2 regions of the Intestinimonas massiliensis (ex Afouda et al. 2020) genome follow, and region 2 is predicted to be linked to the other one. Evidence: riboswitches for the same ligand, from Rfam matches in the RefSeq annotation. Region 2 holds a riboswitch; the other holds the start of a gene.
The links. A riboswitch is a leader RNA that binds a small molecule or an ion and turns the genes downstream of it on or off. The one in region 2 is predicted to bind FMN.

Region 1 (4,405 bases), 1.5 Mb from region 2:
CTTGTCGTGGTGTGCGGGCAGAAGCACCAGGTCCGGGCACTTGCGGCGGGCCTGCCAGATGGTCTCTGCCGTCTTGACCTGAAATTTTTTGGCCGCCTCGTTTTTGGCCAGGATGATGCCGTGGCGGCTCTCCGGATCGCCGCACACCGCCACCGGCGCCGACCGGAGTTCGGGCCGCTCCAGCAGCTCCACCGAGGCGTAAAAGCTGTTCAGATCGCAGTGTAAGATCGTGCGCTCCACATCGGTCACCTCCTGCCTGCCAGTATACGACGGCAGCCTCAAAATGTCAAACGAATGTTCGATATTTATGGGCCGGGTTCCCACGCCAAAAGCTGGGCGATTTGCTCCAAGTGCTCCGCTAGATCCTGGGTCCCATTGTAGTCCAGATAGATCACACGGTCCCCGGCGCAGGCGAAAAGCTGCTGCCCGCCGTAGTCTGTGTCGGTCACCAGCGCCAGCCGGTCGAAGCCGGGGGCGGTCAGCTCCTTTACCTGGTAGCGCTCCGGTTCATATTCGGTTTTCCAGGTGTGGTAGTCAAACAGGTCGTCCAGCAGGGGAGAGGCCAGGAAGGGAAGGGCCAGGTCGTACCAGTCCATGCGCAGGTGGCACGCATTCCCGGCGCCGGGTATGGTTCCGCGCTGCCTCACCTCATAGTGCTGGGAGAGGGGGTACCACTCATAGCGCACGTAGTTATCCCGGTCGGGGCCCTCATAGCCGGGATAGGAAAGGGGCTCTGGGAGGTAAGTCTCAACGCCCTCCAGCTCCGCCAGGGAGAGCAGCGGGGCGGGCCGGGCCAGACCGGCCAGCTCGGACGCCCACCGGCCCGCAGTGAAAAAGTAGACCCCGCTGGCGATGGAGGCGACGGCGCCCAGCGTCATCAGCAGGGTATAGAGCTGACGGATCAGGCCGGTCCGCTTCCAGCCCCGCCCGGTGGGGGCTGGGATGCCCTCGCTGAGCTGCCGCCGCAGACGGCGGATACCCAGGACCTGCCGGAGATAGTAGAGGAGGAACGCCAGGCAGAGCAGGGCGGCAAGGGGGGTGTAGAGAGAATTGCTCTCGACCAGCCGCTGGACCGGGCCGAAGGCGCTGTCCGCCGCCGCCCAGAGAAAGAGGGCCGCCATGACGAGCGCCGCCAGAACGCACACCAGCCCGGAGCGGGTCAGCCGCCTGCTCAGATGCTCCAGCGCGTAGCTCTGGGCCACCGGATCGGTGTGAAATTCCTCGGTCTCCGGGTCATCGGCCCAGTAGACGGCAAAGGCCTGGCCAAAGGGGCCGGCATAGTGCCACCCCCGCCCGGCGCTGTAGTCCACCTGCTCCCGGGCCAGCGAAGCCGGGACAGAGCCGCTGGGTTCGGCGTGGTAGCGGATGGGCATGGGCCTGCCCCGGCGGAACCGGGCAAAGCAGGAGCCCATTTCGGTGAAGAAAAGCCCTCTGGCGGCCATGTCCTCCAGCCAGCTCTCAATGCCGTGCATGTCCAGAAAGTCCACGGGGACCAGCTTGCGCACCAGCTTCATGTCTCATCATCCTCCTCGCTTTCCGCGTCGGCGATGCAGGCCCTGAGCCGCTCCAGTTCGTCGCCGTACAGGGCGCGGCCCTTGTCCGTCAGACGGTAAGTCCGTTTCCGACCCAGAACGTTGACCTCACGGATGAGCTGCTCCTCTTCAAATTTGGCCAGGATGGTGTAGAGGGTCCCGGGTCCCAGCCGGACCCGGCCGCAGGTTTTGCGCTCCACGAAGTCCGCAATCTCGGCGCCGCATAAATCCCGCTTCCGAAAGGACATGAGCACGTAGAACATCGTCTCGGTCAGCGCCTCCAGAGGTCTTTTGGACATCACATGTCCTCCTTATATCGAGCTTCGATATCGACTGTTGATATTATAAGCTTCCGGGATGGCGCTGTCAAGGCAAACAAAAAACGCCCCGACGGCCGTTGAGACGGTCGGGGCGTTTTCAGACTGAGGGATCAGATGTTTTCCGCCTCGGGCTTGGAGACGTCCTTTCTGGGCTCGCCGTGGACGATGTGGCGGGAAACGGCCTTGTAGACCACAAAGGTGATACAGGAATTGATGCCTGCCTTGAGCAGGTTAAAGGGGAGGATAACGGGCAGAAGCATGGCGTCTACCACTTCGGTGGGAGCACCCATGAACATGGGGGTGATAAAGTGGTTGGCGACCATCATCACAAGGCCCATGGTCAGCGTGCCGCAGCACAGGCCGACGACGGCGCCGGCACGGGTGTGCTTGAAGCGGTAAATGGTGGCGGAGACCAGTACCAGGGCGCTGGTGGCGATAACGTGCATGAGGAAACCATAGACGCCGTCGCCGCCCAGGAAGAAGGCCTGGATAAAGGAAGCGAGCACGGTGATGATGACGCCGGCTACCGGACCGTAGGCAAAGGCGCCGATCAAAATAGGCACGTCGGCGGGGTCATACTGGAGAAAGGCGGCGGAGGGGAACAGGGGGAAGTGGACCAGCGTGATGAGAACGGCGCCGATGGCGGTGAGCATGGCCAGTACCGTGAGCTGCTTGGTGCGGGGATTCATAAAGAGCACTCCTTTTCAGACGCAGGATTCCGCTGCGCCCCATGTAATGGAAAACACCTGAAAGGCATCAATGTCTTCCAGGTGTTAAAAACATGGGAAAGGTGCGCGTTTCTTAACACATCTTCTTCCATCCAGACTTCGCATCCAATGGGATGCGTCACTGTCGGTCCCGGAGTTCCACCGGGTCGGTCGTTCGGAGAACGAGTCGCGGACTTTACCGCCGATCGGGATTTTCACCCTGCCCTGAAGACATCTGTGATTCAGTTGTTTTCAACTTCTATTATACGCACAGCCCCCAAAAAAGCAAGTCTAAAATCAAAAAAGTTTACGCACAAATGTTCGATAAAACATTGACTTGCCCTTTTGGATATACTACAATAAGCAAAAAGAGAGAGGGAGAAGGTCATGGACAGAGCCACCACCTGCTGCTTTACCGGGCACCGGCCCAATAAGCTCCCTTGGGGCGAGGACGAGCGGGCCCCCCGCTGTCTGGCGCTGAAGGCCCGGCTGGCGGAGCTGCTGGAGGACTGCTACCGGCAGGGCTACCGCCACTTCATCTGCGGCATGGCCCAGGGGGCCGACATGTACTTTGGAGAAGCGGTGCTGGCCCTGCGGGAAAAGCACCCGGACGTAACGCTGGAGGCGGCCATCCCCTGCGAGGAGCAGGCTGCCCGCTGGAAGGAACGGGACCGCAACCGCTATTTCGGGCTGGTGGAGCGCTGTGATCTGGAGACCATGGTGCAGCACCGCTATACCAGCGGCTGTATGCAGCGGCGCAACCGTTATATGGTGGATCGCTCCTCGCTGGTCCTGGCCGTCTACGACGGGATGCTGGGGGGGACCATGTATACCCTGACCTATGCCATGCGGCAGGGCGTGCGGGTGGTGACCATGGACCTGGACGGAACGATTGGCTGACAGGGCGGGTATCCGGATGTTCCGGATGCCCGCACTTTTGCATTTGCAAAAATAACTTGACATTCTGCTTTTGCAGAGGTAAGATACGAGCACAGAGATTTCTGCAAATGCAAATATAGGAGGAACCCCAATGAGAGAGAGCAGACGGCTGCCGGAATCGGAGCTGGACATCATGCTGGTGGTGTGGAAGGAGGGGGGCGCGGCGACGGCCCCCGCCATCCTGGCGGGTCTTGAGCGGCCTCTGACGGCCAGCGCGCTGCACAGCTATCTGAAGCGGCTGGAGGAAAAGGGCTTTCTGACCTGCGTCAAAAGTGGAAAAGTAAATACCTATACGGCTTTGATCTCCCAGGCGGATTACCAGAGAAGCGAGGGGAGGAGCATCCTCCGCAAGCTCTACGGGGGTTCCCTGACCCGGTTTGCCGCCGCCCTCTATGACGAAGGCCCGGTGGACCAGCAGGAGATTGCCCAGCTCCAGGCCCTGCTGGAGGAGCTGAGGGGGGAAGCCCGGTGATCGGAGCCCTGTTTCAGCGGTTTGTTCTGCTGTCCCTGAGCGGTTCGATGGTGCTGCTGCCCCTGCTGCTTTTCGCCGGTCTCATCCAGCGGCGGTATCGGGCACAGAGCTGTGCGGTGCTGTGGCTGCTGCTGGCGGTGCGGCTGCTGCTGCCCGTCCGGGTGCCGCTGGAATTGCTGCGGCCCGCTGTGACTCTGCCCATGCCGGAGTATACCGCCATCATGCTGCCCCAGACACCGTCGGAGTCCGCACCTGCCGCTCCGGCGTCTGCCGCGCCGTCTGTGGGGGCCAAGCCCCCTGCGGCGGAAAAGGCCCCCACACGCTCCGCGGCGGAGCGGCTGGGGACCGTCTGGCTGCTGGGAGCCGCCGTCTTTCTGCTGGGGCAGGGGGCGGCCTGCCGCCTGACCCGCCGCCGCCTGATGCGAGGGGCGCGGG
Region 2 (4,405 bases):
ATCTTGCCCAACTCCATGGACAGCTCCTTGTGCTTGCTGTACTTTTGGTTGTACTTCTCGATAAAGTGGACGGCCAGGGGGATGACATCGTCCCGCCGCTCCCGCAGGGGCGGCACCTCGATGTTGATCACGTTGAGCCGGTAATAGAGGTCCTGCCGGAATTTGCCCTCCTGGACCTGCTGCCAGAGGTCCCGGTTGGTGGCTGCAATGATGCGCACGTCCACATGAAGCGTCTTGGTGCCGCCGATCCGGGTGACCTCTCCCTCCTGGATGACCCGCAGCAGCTTGACCTGCAGGTCCAGGTCCAGCTCTCCGATCTCGTCCAGGAACAGGGTGCCCTCATTGGCCAGCTCAAAAAAGCCGGCTTTCCCCCGGCGGCGGGCGCCGGTAAAGGCCCCGTCCTCATACCCGAACAGCTCTGACTCAAACAGGGACGCGGGGATGGCCCCGCAGTTGATCTTGATGATGGGCTTGTCCCGGCGGTTACTGGAGCGGTGGACCTGGTTGACAATGACTTCCTTGCCGGTGCCCGACTCTCCGGTGATGAGCAGCGTGGAATCTACCTGGGAGATGGTCTTGATGGTGTCCATGATATGCTGCATTTCCTTGCTGTGGACCACGAAATCCGCACCGGGGGCATTCCGGCTCTGGATGAAGGTCAGCTCCCGTATGTAGCCCTCCGCCACCATGCGCTGGTGCTCCAGACGGCTTTGCAGGTCGTTTAGCTCGGTGATGTCCCGAATGTTTACCACCACGGAGGTGAAGCTGCCGCAGATGTCGAAGGCGGGGGTACCGGTGGCAATGAGCCGTTTCCCCTTCTGCTCCAGGACCACGGTGGCGGTCTCCCTGGTCTCCAGGACCTTGAGGGCCGCCGAATCCAGGTACAGGCCCTCGGCGATGAGCTCCGTGACGTTCCGGCCAATGACCTCCCGCCGGAGGACTGAAAAAGCCCGCTCAAAAGCGGCGTTGACCCGGATAACGACGCCTTGGCTGTCGGTGACCAAAATGCCGTCGTGAGAGGACTCTACGAAGATGTTGATCTCCTGAAGCAGGCTGTTGGTCACGTCCAGCTCCTGCATGATGCAGTTGGAGTGCATGGATTCGTGCAGGATAAAAATGGTGCCCCGCCGGACCCCGTCGATCACCCACGGGTGGACGTTGCAGACCACCTGCCTCCCCTCCAGCTCGATGATGTAGCGGCCCTTCCCGCTGATGAGGTCCACCCGCTCTGCCATCGGCTCGGAAAAGGCCTCAAAACGGGTAAAATACGCGCGCTCCGGATCAATGCCCAGTCCATGGAAAAAATTCCGGGCGGCGCAGTTGCAGTGGATCAGTTGTCCATTGCCGTCAAACACAAGAATGCTGCAAAAAATGGTGTCAAGAATTGCCCGGTAGCCATCTTTGATCCCGTCAACACCTACGGTAAGATCCAATGCCTCCTCGTTCATGCCGTCCTCCCTCCTTGAATGACGCCTGTTGGTTGTAACACGTTCTGGGCGGCAAACTGTGGGCTGCCTCCAGACCGGATGTGCGCAGACTAATTTTATTATAGTAGGAGGACCTGGAAAATTCAAGAATCTTCGCCGAATGGAAAGAACTGCCGCATCCATCCACGTTCTGTAACCGCGTCTCTGCCGGGGCCGACCGCCTCAGCTCGCCCGGAAGGGCAACGGCCGCCCGTGGTCCTGAGCCGTCTCAAACCCGGGCTTGACAACCGGGACGTATGCGCCTATAATGCACTTAATTGAATCAGGATCTTCAGGGCGGGGCGCAGTTCCCCACCGGTGGTATAGCCCACGAGCCGTAAGGCATGATTCGGTGAAATTCCGAAGCCGACCGTACAGTCGGGATGAAAGAAGATCGTGTACCGCAGGAGTTATCACGCCTGTGCGCATGGATTTGCTCTGGAATGGCTGCATTCCGGAGTTTTTTCTTTCCATGGGCGGGGTGTTTCCGTGGTCCCGTCGTGCCTTGAACCATCCGTTCAAGGCATTTTTTGTTGCTTGGAGGCGGACCATGAAGGACAGCGACTATATGCGTCTGGCCCTGGAGCTGGCACAGCGGGGCCAGGGCTGGACGTCCCCCAACCCGATGGTGGGCGCCGTCATCGTCAAGGAGGGCCGGATCATCGGCCGGGGCTGGCATGCCCGGTGCGGTGCCCTCCACGCCGAGCGCCACGCCCTGCAAAACTGCGCGGAATCCCCCCAGGGGGCGGTTCTGTACGTGACGCTGGAGCCCTGCTGCCATCACGGCCGGCAGCCCCCCTGCACCGAGGCGATCCTGGCGTCCGGGATCGCCCGGGTGGTGGCCGGCTCCGGCGACCCCAATCCCCTGGTGGCGGGCAAGGGACTGGAGCTCCTGCGGAAAAACGGCGTGGCGGTGGAGACCGGCGTGCTGGAGGCCGAGTGCCAGGCCCTGAACCAGGTGTTTTTCCACTTTATTCGGACCCGGCGGCCCTATGTGGTCATGAAATATGCCATGACCCTGGACGGAAAAATCGCCACCCGCACCGGGGCCTCCCAGTGGATCACTGGGGAGGCCGCCCGGCGGCGGGTCCATCAGGACCGGCACCGCTGCACCGCCATTCTGGCGGGGGTGGGTACCGTGCTGGCGGACGATCCCCTGCTCACCTGCCGGATGGAGGGAGGCAAAAATCCCCTGCGGGTGATTTGCGATACGCGGCTGCGCGCCCCCCTGACCAGCCGGATCGTTCAAACGGCCCGGGCCGTTCCCACCATCCTGGCCACCGCCTGCGGGGACGCGGCCCGGCGCGCCCCTTACGAGGCCGCCGGATGCCGGGTCTGGGTCCTCCCCGCCCGGGACGGCCATGTGGACCTGGACGTCCTGATGGAGCGGCTGGGCGCCGCGGACATCGACAGCGTGCTGCTGGAGGGCGGCGGTACGCTGAACTGGTCGGCGCTGGAGGCTGGAATCGTCCAGAAGGTCCAGGCGTACATCGCCCCCAAGCTCTTCGGCGGGGCGGAGGCCCCGTCTCCGGTGATGGGGCGGGGCGCAGCCCTCCCCGCCCAGGCCGTACGGCTGAAAAACACCGTCGTTACCCCCGTCGGGGAAGATTTTTTATGGGAAAGCGAGGTGGACGGCCCTGTTTACGGGAATCGTTGAGGAGATGGGCGTAATCCGCGCCATCCGGCGGGGGGCCCGCTCGGCGGTGCTCTCCATCGGCGCGGCGGCGGTGCTCTCCGACCTGAAGCTGGGGGACAGCGTGGCGGTGAACGGCGTCTGCCTGACCGCCTCCGGTCTGGATGACACAGGCTTCACCGCCGACGTCATGCACGAGACCCTGGACCGCTCCTCCCTGGGGAGCCTGACCGTCGGCAGCCGGGTGAACCTGGAGCGGGCCATGGCGGCGGGGGGCCGCTTCGGGGGGCACATCGTCTCCGGTCATATCGACGGCACCGGCCGCCTGGCCGCCCTCCGACGGGACGACAACGCCGTGTGGTACACGGTGGAGGCCGCCCCTTCCCTGCTGCGGTACGTGGTAGAGAAGGGCTCCATCACCATGGACGGCGTCAGTCTGACGGTGGCCCGGGTGGAGGCGGACCGCTTCTCCGTCTCCCTCATCCCCCACACCGCCGCCGTCACCGTGCTGGGGCGCAAGCGCCCCGGCGACGTGGTCAATCTGGAGACGGATGTGATCGGCAAATATGTGGAAAAGCTGCTGCTACCCCGGCCGAAGGCCGAAACGGACCCGCCTGCCGGCGGCATCACCCTGGACTTTTTAGCCCGAAATGGATTCTAAGGAGGAACCGTCATGTTTCCGTACAACACCATTGAAGAGGCCCTGGAGGAGCTCCGGCAGGGGCGTCTGATCCTGGTCACCGACGACCCGGACCGGGAGAATGAGGGGGACCTCATCTGCGCCGCCCAGTTCGCCACCACGGAGAACGTCAACTTCATGGCCACCCACGCCAAGGGGCTCATCTGCATGCCCATGTCGGCGGCGTACATCCAGAAGCTGCAGTTTCCCCAGATGGTCTCCCACAACACCGACAACCACGAAACCGCCTTTACTGTCTCCATCGACCACGTCTCCACCACCACCGGCATCTCCGCCGCCGAGCGGTCGGTCACCGCCCTGAAGTGCGTGGAGGAGGACGCCCGGCCGGAGGATTTCCGCCGCCCCGGCCACATGTTCCCTCTGCTGGCCAAGCCTCACGGCGTGCTGGAGCGCAGCGGCCACACCGAGGCCACGGTGGACCTGTGCCGGCTGGCAGGGCTGAAGGAGTGCGGGCTGTGCTGCGAGATCATGCGGGAGGACGGCACCATGATGCGCGCCTCCGAGCTGCAGCAGAAGGCAGCGGAGTGGGGGCTGAAGTTCATCACCATCCGGGATCTGCAGAGCTATCGCAAGCGCCACGAGAAGCTGGTGGAGCAGGTGGCCGTC

Region 1: linked by a shared signal. The riboswitch ahead of BN2154_RS07230 (ECF transporter S component) and the one ahead of ribD (bifunctional diaminohydroxyphosphoribosylaminopyrimidine deaminase/5-amino-6-(5-phosphoribosylamino)uracil reductase RibD) in region 2 are both predicted to bind FMN.

The regions. Positions count from the first base shown of each region.
Region 1 covers NZ_LN869529.1:677,878-682,282, forward strand. Annotated here, with positions in the region: gene dinB (DNA polymerase IV) at 1-240, opposite strand, end outside; gene BN2154_RS16440 (DUF2812 domain-containing protein) at 306-1,514, opposite strand; gene BN2154_RS07225 (PadR family transcriptional regulator) at 1,511-1,831, opposite strand; gene BN2154_RS07230 (ECF transporter S component) at 1,963-2,541, opposite strand; FMN riboswitch at 2,657-2,796, opposite strand; gene BN2154_RS07235 (SLOG family protein) at 2,947-3,459, shown strand; gene BN2154_RS07240 (BlaI/MecI/CopY family transcriptional regulator) at 3,590-3,970, shown strand; gene BN2154_RS07245 (M23/M56 family metallopeptidase) at 3,967-4,405, shown strand, end outside.
Region 2 covers NZ_LN869529.1:2,168,616-2,173,020, forward strand. Annotated here, with positions in the region: gene BN2154_RS14405 (sigma 54-interacting transcriptional regulator) at 1-1,448, opposite strand, end outside; FMN riboswitch at 1,751-1,865, shown strand; gene ribD (bifunctional diaminohydroxyphosphoribosylaminopyrimidine deaminase/5-amino-6-(5-phosphoribosylamino)uracil reductase RibD) at 2,017-3,123, shown strand; gene BN2154_RS14415 (riboflavin synthase) at 3,104-3,760, shown strand; gene BN2154_RS14420 (bifunctional 3,4-dihydroxy-2-butanone-4-phosphate synthase/GTP cyclohydrolase II) at 3,773-4,405, shown strand, end outside.